One region of the Pseudomonas sp. WOUb67 genome, then DNA from elsewhere that is predicted to be linked to it. Evidence: predicted binding sites of a transcription regulator. Region 1 holds the regulator's gene; the other holds the start of a gene.
The links. Region 1 encodes FliA, which starts transcription of late flagellar genes. Its sites were predicted from a motif close to CTAAAGTTTNNNNNNNNNNNGCCGNTAA; they were not measured.
Positions count from the first base shown of each region.

Region 2: the regulator FliA is predicted to act here: its motif matches at 11,897-11,924, upstream of motA (flagellar motor stator protein MotA).

Region 1 covers NZ_CP170112.1:2,470,533-2,484,964, forward strand. The annotation lists gene flhB (flagellar biosynthesis protein FlhB) at 1-716, shown strand, start outside; gene flhA (flagellar biosynthesis protein FlhA) at 935-3,064, shown strand; gene flhF (flagellar biosynthesis protein FlhF) at 3,076-4,383, shown strand; gene fleN (flagellar synthesis regulator FleN) at 4,477-5,310, shown strand; gene fliA (RNA polymerase sigma factor FliA) at 5,307-6,047, shown strand; gene ABOC32_RS11280 (chemotaxis response regulator CheY) at 6,168-6,542, shown strand; gene ABOC32_RS11285 (protein phosphatase CheZ) at 6,563-7,351, shown strand; gene ABOC32_RS11290 (chemotaxis protein CheA) at 7,364-9,601, shown strand; gene ABOC32_RS11295 (protein-glutamate methylesterase/protein-glutamine glutaminase) at 9,648-10,778, shown strand; gene ABOC32_RS11300 (flagellar motor protein) at 10,778-11,518, shown strand; gene motD (flagellar motor protein MotD) at 11,522-12,379, shown strand; gene ABOC32_RS11310 (ParA family protein) at 12,583-13,371, shown strand; gene ABOC32_RS11315 (chemotaxis protein CheW) at 13,371-14,264, shown strand; gene ABOC32_RS11320 (chemotaxis protein CheW) at 14,306-14,432, shown strand, end outside.
Region 2 covers NZ_CP170112.1:1,263,644-1,278,694, reverse strand. The annotation lists gene hflX (ribosome rescue GTPase HflX) at 1-110, opposite strand, end outside; gene hfq (RNA chaperone Hfq) at 123-383, opposite strand; gene miaA (tRNA (adenosine(37)-N6)-dimethylallyltransferase MiaA) at 478-1,449, opposite strand; gene mutL (DNA mismatch repair endonuclease MutL) at 1,451-3,349, opposite strand; gene ABOC32_RS05645 (N-acetylmuramoyl-L-alanine amidase) at 3,349-4,779, opposite strand; gene tsaE (tRNA (adenosine(37)-N6)-threonylcarbamoyltransferase complex ATPase subunit type 1 TsaE) at 4,791-5,264, opposite strand; gene ABOC32_RS05635 (NAD(P)H-hydrate dehydratase) at 5,252-6,112, opposite strand; gene queG (tRNA epoxyqueuosine(34) reductase QueG) at 6,178-7,242, shown strand; gene ABOC32_RS05625 (trimeric intracellular cation channel family protein) at 7,367-7,978, opposite strand; gene orn (oligoribonuclease) at 8,070-8,612, opposite strand; gene rsgA (small ribosomal subunit biogenesis GTPase RsgA) at 8,740-9,771, shown strand; gene motB (flagellar motor protein MotB) at 9,943-10,977, opposite strand; gene motA (flagellar motor stator protein MotA) at 10,981-11,832, opposite strand; gene ABOC32_RS05600 (HDOD domain-containing protein) at 11,963-13,498, shown strand; gene ABOC32_RS05595 (rhodanese-like domain-containing protein) at 13,543-14,352, shown strand; gene asd (archaetidylserine decarboxylase) at 14,362-15,051, shown strand, end outside.

The DNA.
Region 1 (14,432 bases):
GCTTGACCGAGCTGCTCAAGGCGCTGGCCAAGTTCTTCGTGATCCTGGTAGTGGCGGTGGTGGTGTTGATCAACGACCGCCAGGCCTTGTTGTCGATCGCCAACGAGCCGCTGGAGCAGGCGATCATTCACAGCCTGCAGGTAGTGGGCTGGAGTGCGTTGTGGATGTCGGCCGGGCTGCTGTTGATCGCGGCGGCGGACGTGCCCATCCAGCTGTACCAGACGCACAAGAAAATGAAGATGACCAAGCAGGAAGTGCGCGACGAGTACAAGGACAGCGAGGGCAAGCCCGAGGTCAAGCAACGCATTCGCCAGCTGCAGCGCGAGATGTCGCAGCGGCGCATGATGGCGGCGGTGCCGCAGGCCGATGTGATCATCACCAACCCGACGCACTATGCGGTGGCCCTGCAGTACGACCCGGAGAAGGGCGGGGCGGCGCCGTTGCTGCTGGCCAAGGGCACCGACTTCATGGCCTTGAAGATTCGCGAGATTGGCGTGGAGCACAAGATCCAGATCCTCGAATCGCCGGCGCTGGCGCGGGCGATCTACTACTCCACCGAGCCTGAGCAGGAAATCCCCGCCGGCTTGTACCTGGCCGTGGCGCAGGTGCTGGCCTATGTGTTCCAGATCCGCCAGTACCGCGCTGGCAGGGGCAAGCGGCCAGAGCCATTGAAAGAAGACCTGCCGATCCCGCCGGACCTGCGCCGCGACAGTTGACCTTGCATCAAGGCGGCTGGCCTCTTCGCGGGTAAACCCGCTCCCACAGGGGCGTCACAAATTTCAAACCCTGTGCAGTACCTGTGGGAGCGGGTTTACCCGCGAAGAGGCCGGCACAGGCAACATAAATCATCTGCCGAGCAAAGTTGGAAGGCTTCTTGCAAAGCCACGCCCAGGCGCCCCCTGGGCGTCAAAGTTTTGCATCAAGAGGACTCGCGGTGGATCGCACTCAGTTAATCAGCAACGCCCGCAACAACCTGGCCGGTCTCGGCCGGGGCAACCTGGGCGTGCCGCTGCTGCTGCTGGTGATGTTGGCAATGATGATGTTGCCGATACCGCCGTTCCTGCTCGACGTGTTCTTCACCTTCAACATCGCCTTGTCGATCGTGGTGCTGCTGGTCTGCGTGTACGCCCTGCGCCCGCTGGACTTCGCCGCCTTCCCCACCATCCTGCTGGTGGCCACGCTGCTGCGTCTGGCCCTGAACGTGGCGTCCACCCGCGTGGTCATGCTGCATGGCCAGGAGGGCCACGGCGCTGCCGGTAAGGTGATCCAGGCCTTCGGTGAGGTAGTGATCGGCGGCAACTACGTGGTCGGTGGCGTGGTGTTTGCCATCCTCATGATCATCAACTTCGTGGTGGTGACCAAGGGTGCCGGGCGTATTTCCGAGGTGAGCGCGCGTTTCACCCTCGACGCCATGCCCGGCAAGCAGATGGCCATCGACGCCGACCTCAACGCCGGCCTGATCGACCAGGCCCAGGCCAAGCACCGCCGTGCCGAGGTGGCGCAGGAGGCCGAGTTCTATGGCTCGATGGACGGTGCCAGCAAGTTCGTCCGCGGTGACGCCATCGCCGGCCTGCTGATCCTGTTCATCAACCTGATCGGCGGCATGCTGATCGGCATGCTGCAGCACGGCATGAGCTTCGGCGATGCCGGCAGGGTGTACGCCTTGCTGACCATTGGTGACGGTTTGGTGGCGCAATTGCCATCACTGCTGCTGTCCACCGCCGCCGCGATCATGGTCACCCGCGCCTCGGGCTCCGAGGACATGGGCAAGCTGATCAACCGGCAGATGTTCGATTCGCCCAAGGCCCTGGCGGTATCCGGCGGGCTGATGATCGTCATGGGGCTGGTGCCGGGCATGCCCCACGTGGCCTTCCTCAGCCTTGGCCTGATGGCCTGTGGCGGCGCCTACCTGGTGTGGAAGAAGCAGCACAAGGTCAAGCTGGAGGCGCAGCAAGAGGCGCAGCGCCAGCAAGACCTGTTGCCCTCGCCGCAGCGCGCGCTCGATACCAAGGAGCTGGGCTGGGACGACGTGACGCCCATCGACATGATCGGCCTGGAAGTCGGTTACCGGCTGATCCCGCTGGTCGACCGCAACCAGGGCGGCCAGTTGCTGGCGCGGATCAAGGGGGTGCGCAAGAAGCTGTCCCAGGACCTGGGTTTCCTCATGCCCACCGTGCACATTCGCGACAACCTCGACCTGCAGCCCAGCGCCTATCGCCTGACCCTGATGGGGGTGATCCTCGCCGAAGCAGAGATTTACCCGGACCGGGAGCTGGCGATCAACCCCGGGCAAGTGTTCGGCACCCTGAACGGCATTGCCGCGCGCGACCCGGCGTTTGGCCTGGAGGCGGTGTGGATCGACGTCGGCCAGCGTTCCCAGGCTCAGTCGCTGGGCTACACCGTGGTCGACGCAAGCACCGTGGTGGCCACCCACCTCAACCAGATCCTGCAGAAGCACTGCCACGAGCTGATTGGCCACGAAGAGGTTCAGCAACTGCTGCAGGTGCTGTCCAAGGCATCGCCTAAACTTGCAGAAGAGCTGGTGCCGGGTGTCATTTCCTTGTCGGGCCTGCTGAAGGTGCTGCAAGCGTTGTTGTCGGAACAGGTGCCGGTGCGCGATATTCGCAGTATTGCCGAAGCCATCGCGAACAACGCCGGCAAGAGTCAAGATACCGCCGCGCTGGTGGCGGCTGTACGCGTCGGATTGTGTCGCGCCATCGTGCAAAGCATTGTCGGCGTTGAGTCTGAGCTGCCAGTGATTACCCTGGAGCCAAGGTTGGAACAGATTTTGCTCAATAGTCTGCAAAGGGCCGGGCAGGGTCAGGAAGATGGTGTTCTTCTGGAACCGAGCATGGCCGAGAAGCTGCAACGTTCGCTGATCGAAGCGGCCCAGCGCCAGGAAATGCAGGGCCAACCGGCCATACTGCTGGTCGCCGGCCCGATCCGCGCCATGCTGTCGCGTTTCGGTCGCCTGGCTGTACCGAATTTGCATGTTCTGGCGTATCAGGAAATACCTGACAACAAGCAAGTCACCATCGTTGCCACCGTGGGCCCTAACGGCTGAGGTAGTGGATAATGCAAGTTAAGCGATTTTTCGCCGCCGATATGCGTCAGGCCATGAAACTGGTCCGTGACGAGCTGGGCGCCGATGCCGCGATCATTGGCAACCGCCGCATTGCCGGTGGTGTCGAACTGACGGCCGCGCTGGACTACAAGCTGTCCGCCCTGGCCCCGCGCGTGCCCAACGCCGAGCTGGAAGAAGAGCTGCGCAAGACCCATACGCGCATCGCCACTGCCCAGGCCGAGCTGGACCACCGCCAGGACAGCAGCGACAACAACCGCCAATTGTTTGCCGGGCAGTCGCTGACGGCCGCCGAGCCGTTGATCGAGCCGCACGTCGATGCCCCTGAGGCTGTCGCTGCCCCTGCTGCGGCGCCGGTCGACCCGCGCCTGTTCGATGCCATGCGCTCCGAGCTGTCGGGCCTGCGCGAGCTGCTGGAAGTGCAGCTCGGTTCGCTGGCCTGGAGCCAGCTGCAGGGCAGCAAGCCGCAGCAGGCCAACCTCTGGCGCCGCCTGCAGCGCATTGGCCTGTCCGGGCCTATCGCCCGTGAGCTGCTGGACCTGACCACCGAGATCGAAGAGCCTCGCCAGGCCTGGCGCATGCTGTTGGCGCACCTGGCGCGGATGATCGAAATTCCTGAAATCGAACCGATCGAAGAGGGTGGGGTAATTGCCATGGTCGGCCCGGCCGGCATGGGCAAGACCACCACCCTGGCCAAGCTGGCTGCCCGCTACGTGCTCAAGTACGGCGCGCAGAACCTGGCGCTGGTGAGCATGGACAGCTTCCGTATCGGTGCCCAGGAGCAGCTCAAGACCCTGGGCCGCATCCTCAACGTGCCAGTGACCTACGTCGACCCGGGCCAGTCGTTGGCTGCGGCGCTGGAGCCACTGCTGCGCAAGCGCGTCGTGCTGATCGATACCGCCGGCCTGCAGGCCAGCGACCCGGCACTGCGCATGCAGCTGGAAACCCTGGCCGGGCGTGGCATTGCCGCGAAGAATTACCTGGTACTGGCTACCACCAGCCAGAAACAGGTGCTGACCGCCGCCTACCACAGCTACAAGCGTTGTGGCCTGGCCGGTTGCATCCTGACCAAACTGGATGAAACGGCGAGCCTCGGCGATGTGCTGAGCCTTGCCATCAGTCATGAACTGCCCGTGGCCTACCTCACCGATGGCCCGCGCATTCCTGACGACCTGCACCTGCCGCGTGGTCACCAGCTGGTGTCCCGTGCGGTGAATGTGCAGCTGCAGGACGAGCCCAGCGAAGAGGCCATGGCCGACATGTTCGCTGATCTCTATCACAACCCCCGGCGAGCGGGTTGACCATGAAGCGTGTGCAAAGTAGCTATGCCAAGGGGTACGCAGAATTGCCCCACGTGTGGCCTGAGTCCCAGCGAGACAAGGTAAAGAACAGACATGGGTAGCATGCATCCCGTACAGGTGATCGCCGTGACCGGTGGCAAAGGTGGCGTCGGCAAGACTAACGTTTCAGTGAACTTGTCCCTGGCGCTGGCCGAGCTTGGCCGCAGGGTCATGCTGCTGGACGCCGACCTGGGCCTGGCCAACGTCGACGTGTTGCTGGGCCTTACCCCCAAACGTACCCTGGCCGATGTCATCGAGGGGCGCTGCGAGCTGCGTGACGTGATGCTGCAAGGCCCTGGCGGTGTGCGCATCGTGCCGGCGGCCTCGGGCACCCAGAGCATGGTGCACCTGGCCCCGGCCCAGCATGCCGGGCTGATCCAGGCGTTCAGCGAAATCGGCGACAACCTCGACGTGCTGGTGATCGACACTGCGGCGGGTATCGGTGAGTCGGTGGTCAGCTTCGTTCGCGCCGCCCAGGAAGTGCTGCTGGTGGTGTGTGACGAGCCCACCTCGATCACCGATGCCTACGCCCTGATCAAACTGCTCAACCGCGACTACGGGATGAATCGTTTCCGTGTGCTGGCCAACATGGCGCAGAGCCCGCAGGAAGGGCGCAACCTGTTCGCCAAGCTGACCAAGGTCACCGACCGCTTCCTCGACGTTGCCCTGCAGTACGTGGGCGCCGTGCCGTACGACGAATGCGTGCGCAAGGCGGTGCAGAAGCAGCGCGCCGTCTACGAAGCCTTCCCGCGTTCCAAATGCGCGCTGGCCTTCAAGGCGATTGCCCAGAAGGTCGACAGCTGGCCGCTGCCGGCCAACCCGCGCGGGCACCTGGAGTTCTTTGTCGAGCGTCTGGTGCAACCCACCAGCGCGGGACCCGTGCTATGAACGCCAGCGGCTTCAAGATGTACAGCCGGGCGGCGAAAGACGCCCAGTACGAGCTTATCGAACGCTACGCCCCGCTGGTGAAGCGCATTGCCTACCACCTGTTGGCGCGCTTGCCGGCCAACGTGCAGGTCGAGGACCTGATCCAGGCCGGCATGATCGGCCTGCTTGAAGTGGCCAACAAGTATGACGCCAGCAAAGGCGCCAGCTTTGAAACCTATGCTGGCATCCGCATCCGCGGGGCCATGCTCGACGAGGTGCGCAAGGGCGACTGGGCACCGCGTTCGGTGCACCGTAATACCCGCATGGTCAGTGACGCAATGCGTGCCGTTGAAGCCAGAACAGGCCGGGACGCTAAAGATCATGAAGTTGCTGCCGAACTCCAATTGAGTCTCGACGATTACTACGGGATCTTGAACGATACCTTGGGCAGCCGCCTGTTCAGCTTTGACGACCTGTTGCAGGACGGCGAGCACGAAGGGCTGCATGAGGATGGCGCCAGTGGCCATGTCGAACCTGCGCGTGGCCTGGAGGACGAACGCTTCCAGGCTGCCCTGACCGAGGCCATTGCCAACCTGCCGGAGCGTGAGCGCCTGGTACTGGCGCTGTACTACGACGAAGAGTTGAACCTCAAGGAAATCGGCGAGGTGCTTGGGGTCAGCGAGTCGCGGGTCAGCCAGTTGCACAGCCAGTGCGCCGCGCGCCTGCGTAGCCGCCTGGGGGAATGGCGGGCACGTTGAGCCCGGTGTCGTTGCAGGCGTTTTCCACGTGCTTTTTCCACGTTGTACCGAATTGAATGAGTGCGTGCCCGGTAGACCGGGCGCGTTTGAGACTGCTTGGAGGTCTAATTGGACAAGAACATGAAAATCCTCATCGTTGACGACTTTTCGACGATGCGGCGGATCATCAAGAACCTGTTGCGTGACCTGGGCTTCACCAACACCGAAGAAGCCGACGATGGCACTACGGCGCTGCCGATGCTGGAAAACGGCCACTACGATTTCCTGGTGACTGACTGGAACATGCCCGGCATGTCCGGCATCGACCTGCTGCGTAAAGTGCGAGCCAGTGAAAAGCTGAAAACCATGCCGGTACTGATGGTAACTGCCGAGGCCAAGCGCGACCAGATCATCGAAGCGGCCCAGGCCGGCGTCAATGGCTATGTGGTCAAGCCGTTCACCGCTCAGGTGCTCAAAGAAAAGATCGAGAAGATCTTCGAACGCGTCAACGGCTGAGTCACGTCAGGGGGCGCGCCATGGATTCATCACAAACGTCTTTGGGGGAGTTCGAATCGACCCTGAAGAAGCATGCCCAGGAGTTGGTCGAAAGCCTGGAGCGGGGCCGTTTCGGCGAGGCGGTACAGCTGATTCACGAGCTGAACCAGACCCGCGACCGCGGCCTGTACCAGGAAGTTGGCAAGCTGACCCGCGAGTTGCACAGCGCGATCGTCAGCTTCCAGATCGACCCGACCATACCGCAGGCCGAGGAGGTGTCGCAGATTACCGACGCTACCGAGCGCCTGTCGTACGTGGTCAAGCTGACCGAGGGCGCGGCCAACCGCACCATGGACCTGGTCGAGGAAAGCACCCCGGTGCTAAACGACCTGGCCAGCGAAGCCAAGGCCCTGAGCACCGATTGGCAGCGCTTCATGCGCCGCGAAGTGGCTGCGCCGGAGTTCCGCGACCTGGTCAAGCGCGTCGACAGTTTCCTGACGCACAGCGCTGAAGGTAACCGCAAGGTTGCCGGGCATCTCAACGACATTCTGCTGGCTCAGGACTATCAGGACCTGACCGGCCAGGTGATCAAGCGCGTCACCAGCCTGGTGACCGAGGTGGAAAGCAACCTGCTCAAACTGGTGCTGATGGCCAGCCAGGTCGACCGCTTTGCCGGTATCCAGCATGACCACGATCAACTGCGCGCAGAAAAAGATGCAGAAAAACATCCGACTCGGGGTGAAGGTCCGCAGATTCATGCCGATAAGCGTGAAGACGTTGTGTCCGGTCAGGACGATGTCGATGATTTGCTGTCCAGCCTGGGTTTTTAAGGAGCACGTTTGATGAGCTTCGGCGCCGATGAAGAAATCCTCCAGGATTTCCTGGTAGAAGCCGGCGAAATACTTGAGCAACTGTCCGAGCAACTGGTCGAGCTGGAAAGCCGACCTGACGATGCCGACCTGCTCAATGCGATCTTTCGCGGTTTCCACACTGTAAAAGGGGGCGCCGGCTTCCTCCAGCTGAACGAGCTGGTGGAGTGCTGCCATATCGCCGAGAACGTGTTCGACATCCTGCGCAAAGGTGAGCGCCGGGTCGATGCGGAACTGATGGACGTGGTGCTTGAGGCACTGGATACGGTCAACAGCATGTTTGGCCAGGTGCGCGAGCGCGCCGACGTCACCCCGGCCACCCCCGAGTTGCTGGCGGCTTTGTCGCGCCTGGCCGAACCCGGTGGTGCCGAGGTTGCTGAAGCGCCTGCGGCACCGGTAGCCGAGGCGCAGGTTGCAGCCGTGGCCCCTGCCGATGACCAGGACATCACCGACAGCGAGTTTGAGCAGTTGCTCGATTCGCTCGATGCGGTCAAGGCGCAAGCCGCGGTCGACGAGCAGATGCAGGGCGAGACCATCAGTGGCGCAGGTGACGAAATCACCGACGCCGAGTTCGAGTCGCTGCTTGACCAGTTGCACGGCAAAGGCCAGTTCAGTGTCGAAGCTGCGGTACAGCCGGTTGCCGCGCCTGCAGAAGCAGTAAGCGACGAAATTACCGACGAAGAATTCGAATCGTTGCTCGACCAGTTGCATGGCAAGGGCACGTTCCAGGCCGATGTCTTGCCTGCCGTCAAAGCACCGGCGCCGGTCGCGGTTGACAACAGCGCCGCTGGCGACGAAATCAGCGAGCACGAGTTCGAGGCCTTGCTGGACCAGTTGCACGGCAAGGGCAAGTTTGGTGGTGATGTTGCTGCGGTCGAGGCCCCGGCTGCAGCCAAGGTGCAAGCGCCTGCCCAGGCCAAGGCCGACAGCCAGCCGGTGGCCAAGCCAGCCGTTGCTGCGCCTGCACCTGCCGCCGCCAGCAAGCCTGCGCCGGCCCCTCGTGCGCCGGCGCCGGCTGCCGAGAAGCATGCCGTCAGCGAAGCGGAAACCACCGTTCGCGTCGACACCGCGCGCCTGGACGAGATCATGAACATGGTCGGTGAACTGGTGCTGGTGCGTAACCGCCTGGTGCGCCTGGGCCTGAACAGCGGTGACGAGGCCATGTCCAAGGCCGTGTCCAACCTCGACGTGGTCACGGCCGACCTGCAGACGGCGGTGATGAAAACCCGCATGCAGCCGATCAAGAAAGTGTTCGGCCGCTTCCCGCGGCTGGTACGCGACCTTGCCCGCCAGCTGAAGAAAGAGATCAACCTGGAACTGGTCGGCGAAGAAACCGACCTGGACAAGAACCTGGTCGAGGCCCTGGCCGACCCGTTGGTGCACCTGGTGCGCAACGCCGTCGACCATGGTGTCGAGATGCCCGATGAGCGTGAAGCGTCGGGCAAGGCCCGCACCGGCCGCGTGGTGCTGTCGGCCGAGCAGGAAGGGGACCACATCCTGTTGTCGATTTCTGACGACGGCAAGGGCATGGACCCGAACATCCTGCGCGCCAAGGCCGTGGAAAAAGGCCTGATGGACAAGGATGCCGCTGATCGCCTGAGCGAATCGGACTGCTACAACCTGATCTTCGCCCCGGGCTTCTCGACCAAGACCGAGATTTCCGATGTGTCTGGCCGTGGCGTGGGCATGGATGTGGTGAAAACCAAGATCTCCCAGCTCAACGGCTCGATCAACATCTACTCGGCCAAGGGCCAGGGCTCGAAGATCGTCATCAAGGTGCCGCTGACCCTGGCGATCATGCCCACCCTGATGGTGATGCTGGGCAACCAGGCGTTCGCCTTCCCGCTGGTCAACGTCAACGAGATCTTCCACCTCGACCTATCGCGCACCAACGTGGTCGACGGGCAGGAAGTGGTGATCGTACGTGACAAGGCGCTGCCGCTGTTCTACCTCAAGCGCTGGCTGGTACAGGGCCAGGTGCACGAAGAGCAGCACGAGGGTCATGTCGTGATCCTGTCGGTCGGCACGCAACGCATCGGCTTTGTCGTCGATCAACTGGTTGGCCAGGAAGAAGTGGTAATCAAGCCGCTGGGCAAGATGCTGCAGGGCACCCCGGGCATGTCCGGGGCCACCATCACCGGTGACGGTCGCATTGCGTTGATTCTCGACGTCCCGAGCATGCTCAAGCGTTACGCCGCGCGGCGTATTTGATTTCGGTGGCGGACCCTGGCGGGTCGCGCCGCCTAATGGAGTGTTTATGGCAGTCAAGGTCCTGGTGGTGGATGATTCCGGTTTCTTCCGCCGCCGTGTCTCGGAAATCCTCTCCGCGGATCCAACGATCCAGGTGGTAGGTACCGCGACCAATGGCAAGGAAGCAATCGACCAGGCGCTGGCGCTCAAGCCCGATGTCATCACCATGGACTACGAAATGCCCATGATGGACGGCATCACCGCGGTGCGGCACATCATGCAGCGCTGCCCGACGCCGGTATTGATGTTTTCCTCGCTGACCCACGAAGGCGCGCGCGTCACCCTCGACGCGCTGGATGCTGGTGCGGTGGATTACCTGCCGAAAAACTTCGAGGACATCTCGCGCAACCCCGACAAGGTCAAGCAGATGCTATGCGAGAAGGTGCATACCATTTCGCGCAGCAACCGCCGCCTCGCCAGCTATGCCAGGCCGGCTCCGGTCGCCGCGCCTGTGCCGGCCAGCAGCCCTGCGCCCGCCAGCAGCTTCGCCAGCCCGGCGCCGGCCCGCCCTGCGGCGCCTGCCCGTGCAGCGGCCCCGGCCCCGGCGGCGTCACACTCGCCAGCCCCCAAGCGCAAGCCCTACAAGCTGGTGGCCATCGGCACCTCCACGGGCGGCCCGGTGGCCCTGCAGCGGGTATTGACCCAGCTGCCGGCCAATTTCCCGGCGCCGATCGTGCTGATCCAGCACATGCCGGCGGCGTTCACCAAGGCTTTTGCCGAACGCCTGGACAAGCTGTGCCGCATCAACGTGAAGGAGGCCGAGGACGGTGACATGCTGCGCCCAGGCCTGGCCCTGCTGGCCCCCGGTGGCAAGCAGATGATGATCGACGGCCGTGGCACGGTGAAGATCCTGCCCGGTGACGAGCGCCTGAACTACAAGCCGTGCGTGGACATCACCTTCGGTTCGGCAGCCAAGTCGTACGGTGACAAGGTGCTGTCGGTGGTGCTCACCGGCATGGGCGCCGACGGCCGCGAAGGTGCGCGCCTGCTCAAGCAGGGCGGCAGCACCGTGTGGGCCCAGGATGAAGCCAGCTGTGTGATCTATGGCATGCCCATGGCCATCGTCAAGGCCAACCTGGCTGACGCGGTGTACAGCCTGGACGAAATCGGCAAGCACCTGGTGGAGGCCTGCGTCTGATGGACGTCCTCAGCCTGATCGGCCTGATTCTCGCCTTTGTCGCCATCGTCGGTGGCAACTTCCTTGAAGGCGGCCATGCCGGTGCCCTGGTCAACGGCCCGGCGGCGCTGATCGTGCTGGGTGGCACCCTGGCGGCTGCCTTGTTGCAGTCGCCGCTGTCCTCCTTCAAGCGCGCCTTGCAGATTCTGCGCTGGATCCTGTTCCCGCCGCGGGTCGACCTGGCGGGTGGCATCGACCGTGTGGTGAACTGGAGCCTGACCGCGCGCAAGGAAGGCCTGCTGGGCCTGGAAGGTGTGGCCGATGCCGAGCCCGACCCGTATGCGCGCAAGGGCCTGCAGTTGCTGGTGGACGGTGCCGAACCGGAAGCCATCCGCAGCATCCTTGAAGTCGACTTCCTGACCCAGGAAAGCCGTGATATCCAGGCGGCCAAGGTGTTCGAGAGCATGGGCGGCTATGCGCCGACCATCGGCATCATTGGTGCGGTGATGGGCCTGATCCACGTGATGGGCAACCTGGCCGACCCCTCGCAGCTGGGCAACGGCATTGCTGTGGCCTTTGTCGCCACCATCTACGGCGTGGCCAGCGCCAACCTGATCCTGCTGCCCATCGCCAACAAGCTCAAGGCCAACGTCATGCGTCAATCGCGCTACCGCGAGATGCTGCTCGAAGGCTTGCTGTCGATTGCCGAGGGTGAGAACCCGCGCTCGATCGAGTTGAAGCTGCAAGGCTTCATGGAGTAACCCATGCGTCGCCGTCGTCATACCGAGGAACACGAAAACCACGAACGCTGGCTGGTGTCGTACGCCGACTTCATCACCTTGCTGTTCGCCTTTTTCGTGGTGATGTACTCGATTTCCTCGATCAACGAGGGCAAGTACAAGGTCATTTCCCAAGCCTTGCTCGGGGTGTTCAACGACCCTGAGCGCAGCATGAAACCGATCCCCATCGGTGATGAACAGCCGTTGAGCGTGCGCCCGGCAGAGCCGCTGGTGAAGGACAGCGAGCAGACCGAAGCCGGCCTGGCAGCGACCAATGTCGACCCGCTGAAAACCATCAGCGATGACGTGCGCGATGCCTTCGGCGACCTGATCAACAGCAACCAGATGACCGTGCGCGGCAACGAGTTGTGGATCGAGATCGAGCTGAGTTCGTCGTTGCTGTTCGGCAGTGGCGATGCCATGCCCAGCGACAAGGCATTTGCCATCATCGACAAGGTGGCCAGCATCCTCAAGCCGTTCGCCAACCCGGTGCATGTCGAAGGCTTCACCGACAACCTGCCGATCCGCACGGCGCAGTACCCGACCAACTGGGAGCTGTCGTCGGCGCGGGCGGCGAGCATCGTGCGCCTGCTGGCCATGGAAGGGGTCAACCCGGCGCGCATGGCCTCGGTGGGTTATGGCGAGTACCAGCCGGTGGCCGGCAATGACACCGCTGAAGGCCGCGCGCGTAACAGGCGGGTGGTGCTGGTGATTTCGCGCAACCTCGAAGTGCGCCGCAGCCTGACCGGCTCGGGCAGTGCCCATGCCACGCCGGATGCTGCGTTGCGCCGGGCTGGCACACAAAGTGCACCTACAACGCCAGCAACGGTGGCGGGGCAGTGATCCGTCAATTCCCCGTCGCTGCATTGCATTGGAAGTGACTCCGTCCCCTGTGGGAGCGGGCATGCCCGCGAAGCAGGCGACCCGGTGAATGGCACCGGCTGCGCCGGTGTTCGCGGGCTAGCCCGCTCCCACAGGGATCGTGCCGGCGCTTGGATAGTTGTTTCTACAGTGTCCCTGCCAAATCAATAGATAGAGTTTGCTTGATGAGAGTCTGGGCAGTAGCCAATCAAAAAGGTGGCGTCGGCAAGACCACCACAACCATCGCCCTGGCTGGCCTGCTGGCCGAGGCCGGCAAGCGCGTGGTCGTTGTCGACCTCGATCCGCACGGTTCGATGACCAGCTATTTCGGGCACAACCCCGATGCGCTGGAGCACAGCTGCTACGACCTGTTCCTGCACAAGGGCGCAGTGCCGGACGGCCTGCCCGGGCAGCTGCTGCTGCCCACCAGCGACGAGCGCATTTCGCTGTTGCCGTCGAGCACCGCCCTGGCGGTGCTGGAGCGCCAGTCGCCGGGGCAGAATGGCCTGGGCCTGGTGATCGCCAAGAGTCTGGCGCAGCTGTGGCAGGATTTCGACTATGCCGTGATCGACAGCCCACCCTTGCTGGGCGTGCTGATGGTCAACGCGCTGGCCGCCAGCCAGCAACTCGTGATCCCGGTGCAGACCGAATTTTTGGCGGTGAAGGGCCTGGAACGCATGGTCGGTACCCTGGCCATGATCAACCGTTCGCGCAAGCAGGCGCTGCCGTACCAGATCGTGCCAACCCTGTTCGACCGCCGTACCCAGGCCTCCCTGGGCACACTCAAGCTGCTGCGTGATACCTACGGCCAACAGGTGTGGCAGGGCTACATTCCGGTGGATACGCGCCTGCGCGATGCCAGCCGCAAAGGCGTCACGCCTTCGCAGTTCGACAACAAGAGCCGCGGGCTGATTGCTTACCGGGCGCTGCTCAAGCACCTGCTGACCTACAAGACTGCAGTGCAGGTGGCCTGATGACCCAGACCCGACAAACCAGCACCCGCCCGCAGATGGCGCTGCAGTCGTACCTCGACGGCCTGCTGCAGGAGGCCACCGAAGCCGAAGACCTGCTCGAGCCGCCAGCCGCGCCGGACGAGTTCGCCGAGGCAGTGCGCGAGGAGCAGGCACGTGATGCCCGTCAGCCGGCCCGGCCGGTGCCGGCTGAAGCCCCCGCCAGCCTTGCCCCGCGGCCGTTTGCCGAACCCCGGTTGGCGGTGCTGCCCAGCGTCATGCCGGTAGAAGCGCCGGTGGTGACGGTGGTGGAGCAGGAGGTGATCGCCGAGGCCGCCATCCCGGTGCTGGTCGAGGAACAAACCGTGGAACCCGCAGTGCCGCTGGTCGATGTGCACCTGCCGGCGCCCAACCTGCCGGTGCCCCCGGCCACCGTCGACGGTCGCCCGGCGTGGGCGGCCGAGCCGTTCGAATGCCTGCTGTTCGATGTTGCCGGCCTGACCCTGGCGGTGCCGTTGGTGTGCCTGGGCTCGATCTACAACCTGGCCGGCCAGGAGCTGACGCCGCTGTTCGGCCAGCCTGACTGGTTCCTGGGTATCCTGACCTGCCAGGCCGGCAACCTGAAGGTACTGGACACTGCGCGTTGGGTAATGCCCGACCGCTACCGCGACGATTTTCGTCAAGGCCTGAATTACGTGATTTCCGTGCAGGGCTACGAATGGGGGCTGGCCGTGCACCAGGTCAGCCGCTCGTTGCGCCTGGACCCGTCCGAAATCAAGTGGCGTAGCCAGCGTGGCCAGCGCCCGTGGCTGGCCGGCACGGTGATTGAACACATGTGTGCACTGCTCGACGTCGCCGCACTGGCCGAGCTGATCGCCAGCGGCGCGGTCAAGCAGATGCATGCCAAACACAAATGACACCGAACACACCGCCAGTGGCGGATTTTGAGGGTAGGGGAATGAAAAAGTCGTCTGCACAAGGTTCCGAAGATCCGATCCTGCAGTGGGTTACCTTCCGTCTGGACAACGAGTCCTACGGCATCAACGTGATGCAGGTACAGGAAGTGCTGCGCTACACCGAGATCG
Region 2 (15,051 bases), 1.2 Mb from region 1:
GACAATGCCAGCTCCCGAAACTCCTGCGGATCTTCGCGCGCCTCAGGGTTCTGACCTTCCAAGTGAACGAGCAACGCCCGCTCACCACCACCGTGGCGCTCAAAGAACAATGCAGGCTCCTATCAGGCGTTGCCTGGCTCGCTGTCGCCGAGGTCGGAATCGGACGGGCTTGGCAGGCGAACCGGACGGGCAGGCACGACAGTCGAAATAGCGTGTTTGTAGACCATTTGGCTGACGGTGTTCTTCAGCAGTACCACGAACTGGTCGAACGATTCGATCGAGCCCTGCAGTTTGATGCCGTTGACCAGATAGATCGATACCGGAACCTTTTCTTTTCTCAAGGTATTCAAGTAAGGGTCTTGTAGCGAATGCCCTTTTGACATATGCCGCACTCCTGTAAGGATAAATAATAGAAAATCAAGAAAATCGATAAATTAGGCCGCCCCTTCGCAAGAATAGACGGCAATCAGCAGGGACTCAGCTCAATATGGAGATGGCCCCAAGGTATTTCAAGGTGCGGGACAGATTGTCGCAGGCCATGCTGTCAAGCCAGTGCACATCAGGCCAGCCACGCAACCAGGTGAACTGCCGCTTGGCCAGCTGCCGGGTCGCAATGATACCGCGTTCTCGCATCTCATTCTCAGTCAGCGTGCCGTCCAGGTAATCCCAGACCTGCCGATACCCCACAGCCCGTATAGACGGCAGCCCGGTGTGCAAGTCACTTCTGGCTCGCAGCGATCGGACCTCGTCAACGAAGCCCTGTTCCAGCATCTGCGAAAATCGTAACGCAATTCGCTGATGCAAAATGTGACGATCTGTAGGAGCAATCGCTAAACTCGCGACAGTATAGGGCAAATGTCCGCCAGCGCCTGCGTCTGCGCCGCGACTTTCCGCGAATTGACGCTGGCGATGAGCCGTCATGCTCTCGCCGCTCACCCGGTACACCTCCAGCGCGCGAATCAACCGTTGCGGGTCGTTGGGGTGGATGCGTGCCGCCGATTCCGGGTCGATTTCGGCCAACTGGCGGTGCAGTTCGGCCAGCCCCAGCGCCTCGGCCTGGGCTTCCAGGTCGGCTCGCACCGCGGCGTCAGCTGCCGGCATGTCGGCCAGGCCATCGATCAACGCCTTGTAATAGAGCATGGTGCCGCCCACCAGCAGCGGAATCTTGCCCCGTGCGGTGATGTCGGCCATGGCCTCCAGGGCATCGGCGCGAAATTGCGCGGCCGAATAGCTCTCGGCCGGGTCGCGGATGTCGATCAGCCGGTGCGGGTGCGCGGCGAGAATTTCTTTCGACGGCTTGGCCGAACCGATGTCCATGCCGCGATAGACCAGCGCCGAGTCGACGCTGATCAGCTCGCACGGCAGCACTTTGGTCAGTTCGATAGCCAGGTCGGTCTTGCCGGCCGCCGTCGGGCCCATCAGGAATATTGCAGGGGGCTTGCCGCTCATTTCATCGACCGCGCAGGAAGAGTTTGTCCAGGTCGTCCAGGCCCATCTGGGTCCAGGTGGGACGGCCATGGTTGCACTGGCCACTGCGCTCGGTGTTTTCCATGTCGCGCAGCAGGGCGTTCATTTCAGGGATTGCCAGGCGCCGGTTGGCGCGCACGGCGCCGTGGCAGGCCATGGTGCCGAGCAGTTCATTGAGGTGCGCCTGGATACGGTCGCTGGTGCCGTACTCCATCAGGTCGGCGAGCACATCCTGCACCAGGCGGTTGGCCTCGGCCTGCTTGAGCAAGGCCGGGATCTGGCGGATCGCCAAGGTCTCGGGGCCCAGGCGCTGCAGCTCGAAGCCCAGGCGCTGGAACCACTGCGCATGTTCTTCGGCGCAGTCCGCTTCCCGCTGGCTCAGGGCCAGGGTTTCAGGCACCAGCAGCGGCTGGCCGCTAAGGCCTTCGCTGGCCATGGCCACCTTGAGACGCTCATACATGATGCGCTCGTGGGCCGCGTGCATGTCCACCAGCACCAGGCCAACGGCGTTCTCGGCCAGGATGTAGATGCCCTTGAGCTGCGCCAGTGCATAGCCCAACGGGGGAATGTCACCCTGGCTTTCGGGCAGCGCGGTTACCGGTGCCGCTGCGCCTTCCAGCGGTTTGTAGAACTCGCGATACACCGCCTGCGCCTCGGCGGCCGGCACGGGCTGCGAAGGGCGTGGGGTGTATTGATACTGATAACCGGCGCCACTGCCGCCATTGGAAATCGCATGCTGCGGCGCCTGGGGCCGCTCAAGCACTGGCGAGGCCAGGCGCATTTCGCCCTGCGGGCCGAACTCTCCAGCCTGCTGGCCAGTGGGGCGGACCATTTCAGGGACGGCGGCAGGCGCAGCCAAATGGTCTTCCGGGCGCACATCGGCCAGCGCGCGGTGCAGGGTGCCATACAGGAAATCGTGCACCGAGCGCCCCTCGCGGAAGCGCACTTCGTGCTTGGTCGGGTGCACATTGACGTCGACGCCGTTGGGCTCCAGCTCAAGGAACAGCACGAATGTCGGGTGGCGACCATTGAACAGCACGTCACGGTAGGCCTGGCGCACCGCGTGGGCGACCAGCTTGTCGCGCACCGCGCGGCCATTGACGAAGAAGTACTGCAGGTCTGCCTGGCTGCGTGAGAAGGTCGGCAGGCCGACCCAGCCCCACAGGCGCAGGCCGTTGCGCTCGACGTCAATCGGCAGCGCCTGCTCCATGAAGCCCGGGCCGCAGATGGCGCCCACCCGCCGCGCCCGGGCGGTTTCATCGTGGGCCTCGTGCAGGCTGAGGATGCTCTTGCCGTTGTGACGCAGGTGGAAGCCGACGTCGAAACGCGCCAGCGCCAGCCGGCGAATGACTTCCTGCAGGTGATCGAATTCGGTTTTCTCGGCCTTGAGGAACTTGCGTCGGGCCGGGGTGTTGAAGAACAGGTCGCGCACTTCCACCGAAGTACCCACCGGGTGCGCCGCCGGCTGCACCCGCGGGGTCATGTCACGGCCTTCGGTTTCCACCTGCCAGGCTTCGCTGGCACTGGCAGTGCGTGACGTCATGGTCAGGCGCGCCACCGAGCTGATCGAAGCCAGCGCCTCGCCACGGAAGCCCAGGCTCATCACGCCTTCAAGGTCTTCCAGCTCACGGATCTTGCTGGTGGCGTGACGCGCCAGGGCCAGCGGCAGGTCGTCAGCAGAAATACCACTGCCATCGTCCCGCACTTTCAGCAGCTTGATGCCGCCCTGTTCCACTTCCACGTCAATGCGCCGGGCACCTGAGTCCAGGCTGTTTTCCAGCAATTCCTTGGCCACGGAGGCAGGCCGCTCGACGACCTCGCCGGCGGCAATCTGGTTGGCCAATCGCGGGCTGAGCAGCTCAATGCGCGAACCACCACTCATTATTGCGCGGCCAAGGTTGTGGCGGGCACATCAAGGCGCTGGCCAACTTTCAGCTCATCGGTCTTGAGGCTGTTGGTGCTGCGCAAGCTGGCCACGCTGACCTGGTAGCGCACGGCGAGCATCGCCAGGGTTTCGCCTGGGCGCACCGTGTGCTCACGTGGGCCGGCGGCAATCTTGCCGGTGTCGCGCAGCCAGGCGATGTAGGTGCCCGGCGGCGGGTTTTGCTGGAAGTACTGGCGCACACCGGTATGGATCGAACGGGCCAAGGCCTGCTGATGGCTGGCGGTGGCCAGCTTGGCCGCTTCGTTGTTGTTCGAGATGAACCCGGTTTCAACGAGGATCGACGGGATGTCCGGCGACTTCAGCACCATGAAGCCGGCCTGTTCCACACGCTGCTTGTGCAGCGAAGTGACACGGCCCATGTTGCCCAGCACTTTCTGCCCCACGTTGAGGCTAGAGCTGAGCGTGGCAGTCATCGACAGGTCCAGCAGCACGCCGGCCAGCATGCGGTCTTTGTCATCGAGGCTGACGTTGCCGGCACCGCCGATCAGGTCGGAACGGTTTTCCGTGTCGGCCAGCCAGCGCGCGGTCTCGGAGGTGGCGCCGCGGTCAGACAGTGCGAACACCGAGGCGCCAAAGGCAGCGCGCGACGGTGCGGCGTCGGCGTGGATCGAGATGAACAGGTCGGCGCCCTTCTTGCGGGCGATTTCCGTGCGTTTGCGCAGCGGAATGAAGTAGTCGCCCGTACGGGTCAGCTCGGCACGGAAGCCCCTTTCGCTGTTGATCTGGCGCTGCAGCTCTTTGGCAATCTGCAGCACGATGTCTTTTTCATGCTGGCCGCGCGACCCGGACGCACCCGGGTCTTCGCCACCGTGGCCGGCGTCGATGGCAACCACGATTTCACGCTTGCCGCTCGGTACCGGCGGCAACTTGATGGCGGGCTGGGCCGGGGATACCGGCACCGCTGGCGTGGTCGCCGGCGTCTGTACCGGCGCCGGGGCCGGCGGCGGCGCGCTGGCCGCAATGGCGTCGGCTTCCTGATCGTACAGGTCGACTACCAGGCGATTGCCGTATTGGGCATTCGGCGCCAGCGTGAAGCTTTTCGGGGTAACCGACTTTTTCAGGTCGACCACCACGCGCAGGTCGGTCGGGGTGCGCTGGGCCGAACGCACGCTGCTGATCGGCGTGTTGGAGGTGGCCACGTTCAATGGCGCGGCCAGGGTTGCGCCATTGATGTCGATAACCAGGCGATCAGGCGCGCTCAAGGTGAAGACGCTGTGCTGCACGGGGCCAGACAGGTCGAAGACCAGCCGCGTGTTGTCTGGCGCGCGCCACAGGCGCACGCTCTTGACTTGAGTGACGGCCAGAGCCTCAACGGTCACCGTTGTCAGCAGCAGACCAACGATGGCGACCAGTGCGCGTATGCGCATACCTACCCCACTTACTGTTTATAGTGTTTGGCCAGTGCCATGCACCAGGCCTCGCCGCGAGCCCCCTGCGGCGAAAGGATCAGCGAGCGTCCGCCCGCTTGGGGGCTTATGGTAATGGTCAGGTCAGGCTTTGGCAAAACGCCCGCACCCTTTTGTGGCCACTCGAACAGGCACAGCGGGTCGCCCTCGAAATAGTCACGAATACCCATGAACTCCAGTTCCTCCGGATCGACCAGGCGATACAGGTCGAAATGGAAGGCTCGCACCTCACCGATTTCGTAGGGTTCGACCACGGTGAAGGTCGGGCTTTTCACTGCACCCGTATGGCCCAGGCCACGGATCAGCCCTCGGGAAAGCGTAGTCTTGCCCGCACCCAGGTCGCCTTCAAGAAAGATCACGCCGCGACCGCCGGTCACATCGGCCAGTGCTGCACCGAACTTGACCGTGGCGTCTTCATCGGCCAGAAACAGGGTTATGCCAGACACGCAGAATGCTCCTCCAGTAACTCACGAATGACCGGCGCCAGATCACTGGCCGCCAGGCCTCTACCTTTCACACCCAGCCGCTCGCCCGCACAGGCATGCAGCCACACCCCCAGGCCAGCGGCCTGCCAGGCATCCAGCCCTTGGGCCAGCAACGCCGCCAACACACCGGTCAGCACATCGCCAAAGCCGGCCCCGGCCATCGCCGGGTGGCCCCGCTCGCACAGCATCAACTGCCCGGCCGGGTCGGCCACCAGGGTGCCCGCCCCCTTGAGCACGCACACGCTGTGGTAACGGCGCGCCAGCTTGCGCGCAGCGCCCTGGCGGTCGGCCTGCACCGCCTCGGTGGAAATGCCCAGCAAACGCGCCGCCTCCCCCGGGTGCGGGGTGAGGATGCTGCCACTGGGTAGGGCGAGGGGGGTACGCGCCAGCAAATTCAGGGCATCGGCGTCCCACACCTGCGGCCGCTCGGCGTTGGCCACTGCCGACAGCAGGCTACGCCCCCACGCCGCCTGCCCCAGCCCCGGGCCCACCACCAGCACCGAGGCGCGCTCCAGCACGCCCACCAACTGGTTGGCCGAGCTGACGCCCAGGCACATGGTTTCGGGCAGGCGGGCCAGGCTCGCGCCGACATGCTCGGGGCGCGTCGCCACGCTGACCAGCCCGGCGCCACAGCGCAGGGCGGCTTCAGCGCTCAACAACACAGCGCCGCCTGTGCCCAGGTCACCACCGACCACCAGCACATGGCCGAAGTCGCCTTTATGGGCATGCGCAGGCCGCGTCGGCAGGTGCGCGACGGTCACGCTGCTGAGCAATTGCGGGGCATGGCTGGGGTGTTTGGTCTGCGGCATGGGGTCAAAGGCTCCAATGTCTGGCAGAATTATACGCACCTGAGCCCGTATTGCCTTGCCCATCCATGTCCAGCTGCACACCTGACCTCGCCCAACTGGCCCAATCGATCAAGATTTGGGGCCAGGAACTCGGTTTTGCCCACGTTGGCATCGCCGGGGTCGACCTTGGCGAACACGAACACCACCTGCAGCGCTGGCTCGATGCCGGCTACCAGGGCGAAATGGAGTACCTGGGCGCGCACGGCAGCAAGCGCTCGCACCCCGACCAACTGATCCCCGGCACGGTGCGGGTGGTCTCGCTGCGCATGGACTACCTGTCTGGCGACACACAGATGGCGCAGCGCCTGGCACAACCGGAAAAGGCCTACATATCGCGCTATGCGCTGGGCCGGGACTATCACAAGCTGGTGCGCAAGCGCGTGCAGTTCCTGGCCGACCGCATCCAGGAGGCCATCGGCCCGTTCGGTTACCGCGCATTCGTCGATAGCGCCCCGGTGCTGGAGAAGGCCCTGGCCGAACAGGCCGGGCTGGGCTGGATCGGCAAGAACACCCTGCTGCTCAACCGCAAGGCGGGCAGTTACTTCTTCCTTGCCGAGCTGTTTGTCGATTTGCCGCTGCCGGTGGACGAAGCGACTACCAGTGAGCACTGCGGGCGCTGCCAGGCCTGCCTGGACATCTGCCCGACCCAGGCGTTTGTCGGGCCCTATGTGCTGGATGCTCGTCGCTGTATCTCATACCTGACCATCGAGCTGAGGGGCGCGATCCCTGTCGAGTTGCGCGCAAAGATGGGCAACCGGGTGTTCGGCTGCGATGACTGCCAGATCGTCTGCCCGTGGAACCGCTTTGCCAAGCACAGCCAGGAACAGGACTTCCAGCCACGCCATGGGCTGGAGAATGCCGAGTTGGCGGAGATGTTCCTGTGGGATGAGCGCACCTTCCTGCGCAAAACCGAGGGTGGGCCGTTGCGGCGGGCGGGCTATGAGCGATTCTTGCGCAACCTGGCGGTGGGGTTGGGCAATGCGCCTTCCACCATTCCAGTGATCGAGGCGCTGAAGGCCCGGCGCGGGGATGAATCGGAGCTGGTGCGCGAGCATGTGGAGTGGGCGCTGGCCCGGCATAACACTCAGTAGCCACATGCCCTCTGTGGGAGCGGGTTCACCCGCGAACACCGGCGGAGCCGGTGCCATACACCGAGTTGCATTCTTCGCGGGTGAACCCGCTCCCACAAGGACTGCATCAGGCCTGAAAAATGACCTATTGCTGGTCGTTGTAGTGAAACTTGGGCATTTCCCAGTGGAAGCGAATCGCCAATAGCCGCACCAGGAACCCGCCAAACAAGGTCAGCAGCATGGCCTGCTCTGCCGGCACCTTGAAATACACACACCCCAGGTAGAACCACGCCGCCGCAAACGACACGCTGGCATACAGCTCGCGGCGGAACACCAGTGGAATGTCGTTGCAGAAGATATCCCGCAAGATCCCGCCAAATACCCCGGTGATCACCCCGCTGATCGACGCCACCAGCATGCCCTGCCCCATCTCCAGCGCGGTCATGCAGCCGATCAGGGTAAAGGCCACCAGCCCCAGGGCATCGAGCACCAGGAACAGCGAGCGCAGGCGGCGCATCATCGGGGCAATGAAAATGGTCAGCAACGCAGCAAAGCTGGTCAGCACCAGGTACTCCGGGTGCTTCACCCAGGTCAGCGGGTAATGCCCGAGCAGCACGTCGCGCACCGAGCCGCCACCCAGGGCGGTGACGCAGGCAATCAGCACCACGCCGAACCAGTCCATGCCGCGACGCCCGGCAGACAACGCGCCGGTCATGGCTTCGGCGGTGATAGCGATGAGGTAGAGCATCAACAACATGGCGCGGGTCCGTGCGAGAAAGGCGCGCAGTCTAACCAGTTGCCCAGGGCACCAAAAGGGGGCGCAGATACAATATCTGCGCCTTTCCGGCTCACACCTTGATGAAGTGCTCGCGGTAGTGGCGCAGTTCGGCGATCGATTCGCGGATATCGTCCAGCGCCAGGTGGGTGTTGCCCTTCTTGAAGCTGTCACGCACGTCCGGCGCCCAGCGCGCGGCCAGCTCCTTCAGGGTGGAGACATCCAGGTTGCGGTAGTGGAAGTAGTTTTCCAGGTTGCGCATGTGACGATAGAGGAAGCGACGGTCCTGGCAGATGCTGTTGCCGCAGATCGGCGACTTGCCTTTCGGCACCCACTGCTCGAGGAAGGCGATGGTCTGCACCTCGGCTTCAGCCATGCTGACCTTGCTCTCGCGCACGCGCTGGGTCAGGCCCGAAGCACCGTGGGTGCGGGTGTTCCATTCGTCCATGCGCGCCAGCACTTCGTCACTGTGGTGGATGGCGATCACCGGCCCTTCCGCCAGGGTGTTCAGCTCGCTGTCGGTGACGATGGTGGCCATCTCGATGATGACATCGCTGTCCGGATCCAGGCCGGTCATTTCCAGGTCGATCCAGATCAGGTTCTGTGGGTTTTGCATGCAGGGCTCCTCATATAGGCCGTCATATTAGCCTAGTGGCCAAAGCACGCCCATTCGTCCAGCGCCTGGCGTGCTAAACTGCCAGCCGTTTTCAATGCCCTACCCGGGCCTTTCTCACGGTACCTTCATGGCCAAACGCCAGCTCAATCGCCGCCAGAACTGGCGGATCGAAAAAATCCAGGGTGAGCGCGCCGCTCGCGCCGCCAAACGCGAGCAGCACGCACTGCAAGAACTGGAGGGCGGCGACCTGGGGCCGGAGCAACTGGGCCTGGTGATCGCGCACTTTGGTGTGCAGGTAGAAGTTGAAGCCCAGGATGGCGAATCCGCAGGCCAGGTGTTCCGCTGCCATTTGCGCGCCAACCTGCCAGCGCTGGTCACCGGCGACCGTGTGGTGTGGCGTGCGGGCAACCAGGGCATCGGCGTGATCGTGGCGCAGATGCCGCGCAGCACCGAGCTGTGCCGGCCCAACAACCACGGCCAACTCAAGCCGGTGGCCGCCAACGTCGACCTGATCGTGATCGTGTTCGCCCCGGCCCCCGAGCCGCACCCGAACCTGATCGACCGCTACCTGGTAGCGGCCGAGCACGCTGGCCTGCGCCCGCTGCTGCTGCTGAACAAGGCCGACCTGATCAACGACGAGAATGGCCCCGGCCTGCATGCGCTGCTGGAAGTCTACCGTGAGCTGGGCTACCCGCTGCTGGAAGTATCGGCACACCAGGGTGACGGCATGCAGCGCCTGCAACAGCAACTCGACGGCCACATCAGTGTGTTTGTCGGCCAGTCGGGGGTGGGCAAGTCATCGCTGGTCAACAGCCTGCTGCCAGATGCAGGTACCCGTGTCGGCGACCTGTCGGAATGGTCGGGCCAGGGTACGCACACCACCACCACGGCGCGGCTGTACCACTTCCCTAACGGCGGCGATCTGATCGACTCGCCGGGCATCCGCGAGTTCGGCCTTGGCCATGTCAGCCGCGACGACGTGGAAGATGGCTTCATCGAGTTCCGCGACCTGTTCGGCACCTGCCGCTTCCGCGATTGCAAGCACGACCGCGAACCGGGCTGCGCGCTGCTCAAGGCACTGGACGAGGGGCGCATCAAGCCGCAGCGCATGAACAGCTACCGCTCGATCATCGCCAGCCTGACGGAAGACAGCTACTGAAACGCTCGAAATGAAGCTTAGCGCGATCGCACTGTGGGAGCGGCTTTAGCCGCGAACACCGGCAACGCCGGTGCCATCCATCGCGCTGGATCCTTCGCGGGTGAACCCGCTCCCACAGTGATCGCGCCAACTTTCAGGTTTTGTGTAGAGCTGTGCACCACAAGAAACCGTTTACTGCTCCTTGGCCTCATCCATCTTCAGCGTGCCATCTTCAAAGATGTTCAGCTTCTGGCGCAGCTCACGCGGTTGCATCGGTGCTTGTTCAGTTGCCCCTGGCGCAACCGGTGCCGAAGCCCCTGGCGCAGCGCCGCTGGCCGGCGGTGCAGCAGGCTCGGCGGCCGGCGCTTCCGGTGCGCCCTGCTCACCCTCGATATTGCGCTGGGCCTTCTTGGTCAGCACGATGATATCGATACGGCGGTTGACCGGGTTGAACGGGTTTTTGCGGTCGAACAGCGACGACGAGGCATAACCCACCACCCGCGCCACCTGCCTGTCCGGGTAACCACCGGCCACCAGCGCACGGCGCGCAGCGTTGGCACGGTTGGCCGACAGTTCCCAGTTACCGAACTCACCACTGCCGGCATACGGCTTGGCGTCGGTGTGGCCACTGATGCTGACCTTGTTCGGCACCGCCTTGATGGTGTCGGCCATGGCCAGCAGGATGTCTTCAAAGTACGGCTGCAAGCGGGCACTGCCGATGTCGAACATCGGCCGGTTCTCGGCATCCATGATCTGGATGCGCAGGCCGTCCTGGGTGATCTCGAACAGGATCTGGTCCTTGAACTTCTGCAGCTGCGGGTTCTCTTCCACCTTGTTCTGCAGTTCCTGCAGCAGCAACTCCAAGCGCTCGCGCTCGACCTGCTCGGCCATGGTCTCGACCTGGTCCTTGCTCAGCTGGGTCGTGCTTTCCTGCGTTGGCTCGGACTTGACTTCCGGGTTGATGGTTTTCTCCGGCGCCATCTCAGGCGAGCCGCCCAGGTCGATGACATAGGGCGTGCCGCTTTCCGAGAAGCCGATCGGGTCCTGGAAGTAGCCGGCAATGGCGATTTTCTGCTCGGGCGTGGCCGTGGACATCAACCACAGCACCAGGAAGAACGCCATCATTGCCGTAGCAAAGTCGGCAAATGCGATTTTCCAGGCGCCGCCGTGGTGGCCGCCGCCAAAGCGCTTGACGCGCTTTACGATGATGGGCTGATTGTTTTCCATGACTCAGCGACCGCGAACCGCTTGTTCCAGCTCGGCGAAACTTGGGCGATGCATGGGGTACAGCACCTTGCGCCCGAACTCCACGGCCAGCGAAGGTGGCATGCCCGAGGCCGAGGCAACCAGCGAAGCCTTGATCGATTCGTAAAGGTTCAGCTCTTCCTTGGCATCGTGCTCCAGGCACTTGGCCAGCGGGCCGAAGAAGCCGTAGGCAGCCAGAATACCGAAGAAGGTACCTACCAGCGCCGCACCCACGTGCATGCCGATGGCCGCCTGGTCACCCTCGCCCAGCGAGGCCATGGTCACCACGATACCCAGTACCGCCGCGACGATACCGAAACCGGGCATGCCGTCAGCGATGCCGGTCACCGCATGGGACGGATGCTCCAGCTCTTCCTTCATGCTCAGCAGCTCCATGTCGAACAGGCCCTCGAGCTCGTGCGGGGCCATGTTGCCGGTGGACATGATGCGCAGGTAGTCGCAAACGAACGCGGTCATGCGTGCGTCAGCCAGTACCGTCGGGTACTTGGCGAAGATCGGGCTGGCGGCGGCGTCTTCGATGTCGGCCTCGATGGCCATCATGCCTTCGCGACGGCTCTTGTTGAGGATCTCGTACACCAGGCCCAGCACCTCCAGGTAGTAGGCATGGGTGAAGCGCGAGCCGAACATCTTCATCGACTTCTTGATGACGTGCATGGTCATGTGGCCAGGGTTGGCCTGCAGGAATGCACCAAAGGCTGCACCGCCGATGATCAGTACTTCGAACGGCTGGATCAGCGCTGCGATCTTGCCGTGGGAGAGCACGTAGCCGCCGAGCACGCTCGCGAATACGACGATGATGCCGATAATTTTAGCCATAGGTTCAAAGCACTTGCTGTCGTGGTCAGGGGAAGAGACGGGAGCTTTAAAACTCTTCTTCTACTTATCGGCAGAACTGCGCCAGACTATAGCCACTCAATGCGAAAAGCCAGTTCGGACTGATGTCAAAATGCCAATTGAAACCAAGGTGCCCGCTCAGGCCCCGCGTACGCTAGAGGCCTGGGTCAAGCTGCTAGAGAGTGTTCGCATCCCCGTGCCGAAGCACAGCTACGACCGGGTCATGGCTGCCATCCACGATAGCCGCCGCTCGCTGCGCGACATCGCCGAACTGATGCAGGATAGCCCGGCACTGGTGCTTTCGGTGATGCGCGAAGCGAATCACCCCACCAACGCCAGCCAGGCCGAGCCCGCCGAAAGCCTGGAGGTCGCCCTCAACCGCCTGGGCCTGGAGCGCAGCGGGCAACTGCTCAAGCGCCTGCCCTCGCTGCCGGTCGAAGAAATCCCGCCGGTGCTCAGCCAGTTCCAGCTGATCAGCCAGCACGCTTCGCAGCAGGCCAATGGCCTGTTTGCCAGCCGCCTGGCACGGCTGTGGCAGGAAATTCACTGGGGCAGCCTGCTGTTCCTGTCACCCCTGTGGCCGCTGGCACTGGCCTACCCCAAGCTGCTCGACACTTGGGAGCTGCGGGTTATCCACAAGGGCGAGGACGCCGCCCAGGTAGAGGAAGAGCTGTTTGGCGTGCGCATCATGGCGCTGTGCCAGACCATGGCTGAGTACTGGCGCCTGCCGCAGTGGGTGACCCAGGGTTACCGCCTGCTGCTGGAAGAACGCGAGCAACTGGCCCAGGTGCTGAGCATCGCCCGCGACGAAGACCTGCTCAGCCAGCAACACCGCCTGGATGCCGAGCCCGGCCTGCGCCGCTGGTTCAACCAGCCGGCCAACACCGTACTGCTGGCCAACAACCTTGCGCTGGCGGCGCAGGTGGGCTGGGACAACCCGCACCTGCTGCGCTGGCAACTGCTGACCGCGCTGTACCTGCAGACCTCACTGGAAGACGTGCAGCAGCAAGTGCACCAGCAGGCCGCCGCCAGCGCCCGCCGCCACGCCAGGCATGCCCTGTTCCACCCGGCTGAAGCCCTGATCTGGCCTTGGCACCAGCGCCGCCCGCACCCGGACATGCTGGCCCCGCCGCCGCCCAGCAGCGACGACCTGGCGCGCTGGCGCAAACTGTGCCAAGACCTGCTGGCCCAACCCAGCCCGTTCACCAATACCGTGCACCTGGCCACCCAGGCCCGCGAAGCTCTACTGGCCTGCGGCATGCAACGCGTCCTGCTGCTGAGCCTGGACAAGGCCAGCGACTACCTGCGCGTGCAGCAGATTGCCGGCTTGCCGAAAGAAGCCGCGGCCCTGGCCCTGCAGGTGTCGCAAAGCAAACTGCTGCAAAAGCTGATGGCCCAGGCCGGGCAGCTGCGCATCACCCCGGAAAACCACAGCCAGTTCTCGGCCCTGCTGCCAGCCCCGCTGCGTGCGCTGTTCCGCAGCGAGCACGTGCTGCTGCGCTCGCTGGCGGTAAACGACCAGGTGCTGATGCTGATGGTCGCCGACCAGGGCTGCCGGCCTTTGGCCGATATCAGCGTGCAGGCCTTCGGCAAGACCGCGCAATGTACCGAGCGCGCCCTGTCGGTGTTTGCCAACCGCAAGGGCTGAGCCTTGCGCTACAATCGCCCCTCTTTCCACACTGGAGACCGTGGATGACTGACTTTTCCGGCCTGCCCCTGGTGATCGAAGCCGCAGACCTGCTGCCACGCCTGGGTTCGCCACAGCTGATCCTGGTCGACCTGAGCAGTGCCAACCGCTATGTCAGCGGGCATATCCCCGGCGCACGCTTTGTCGAAGGCAAGCGGACCCAGCTTGGCCAGCCTCCAGCGCCCGGCCTGCTGCCGGCCCTGGGCGAGCTGGAAAAACTGTTCAGCGAACTCGGCCACCGCGACGACGCCGTCTATGTGGTGTATGACGATGAAGGCGGTGGCTGGGCCGGGCGCTTCATCTGGTTGCTCGACGTGATCGGCCACAAGGCTTGTCACTACCTCAATGGCGGCATCCAGGCCTGGCCGGCAGACAAGCTGACCACTGAAGTGCCCGCCAGCGGCAACAGCCCGGTGCACCTGCACATCGACAACGCGCCCACTGCCACCCGCGAGTACCTGCAAAGCCGCCTGGGCGCCGATGACCTGGTCATCTGGGACGCGCGCGGCCCGCAGGAATTCAGTGGCGAGAAGGTATTGGCTGCCAAGGGCGGGCACATTCCCGGCGCGATCAACTTCGAGTGGACCGCCGGCATGGACCTCAACGACCACTTGCGCATTCGCCATGACATCAAACAGGTCCTCGAGCAACTGGGCATCACCCCTGACAAGGAAGTGATCACCCACTGCCAGACCCACCGCCGCTCCGGCTTCACTTATCTGGTGGCCAAGGCCCTCGGCTACCCACGCGTCAAGGCCTACGCCGGCTCGTGGAGCGAATGGGGCAACCACCCGGACACGCCTGTAGAAGTTTAAGGAACCCGCATGAAATCCCGTTTGTTCATCATCAGCCAGTACCTGCTGCCGCACCACCTGCTGTCGCGGTTGGCCGGCTGCGTTGCCGAGTGCCGCGCGCGCTGGTTCAAGAATGCTTTCACTGCCTGGTTCGCCAAGCGTTACCAGGTGAACATGTCCGAAGCGCTGGTCGAGGACTTGAGCGCCTACGAGCACTTCAACGCGTTCTTCACCCGCGCCCTGAAGCCGGGTGCCCGCCCGCTGGACGAAACCCCGGGCGCCATCCTGTGCCCGGCCGACGGCGCCGTCAGCCAGCTCGGCCCGATCGAGCACGGCCGCATCTTCCAGGCCAAAGGCCACGGCTTCAGCGCGCAAGAGCTGCTGGGCGGTGACCCGGCCATGGCAGCGCCGTTCATGGGCGGCGAGTTTGCCACCATCTACCTGTCGCCCAAGGACTACCACCGCGTGCACATGCCGCTGGCCGGCACCCTGCGCGAAATGGTCTATGTGCCGGGCCGTCTGTTCTCGGTCAACCAGACCACCGCAGAGAACGTACCCGAGCTGTTCGCCCGCAACGAGCGTGTGGTCTGCCTGTTCGACACCGAGCGCGGGCCGATGGCCGTGGTGCTGGTGGGTGCGATGATCGTCGCCTCGATCGAAACCGTGTGGGCCGGGCTGGTGACGCCGCCCAAGCGCGAGCTGAAAACCTTCCGTTACGAC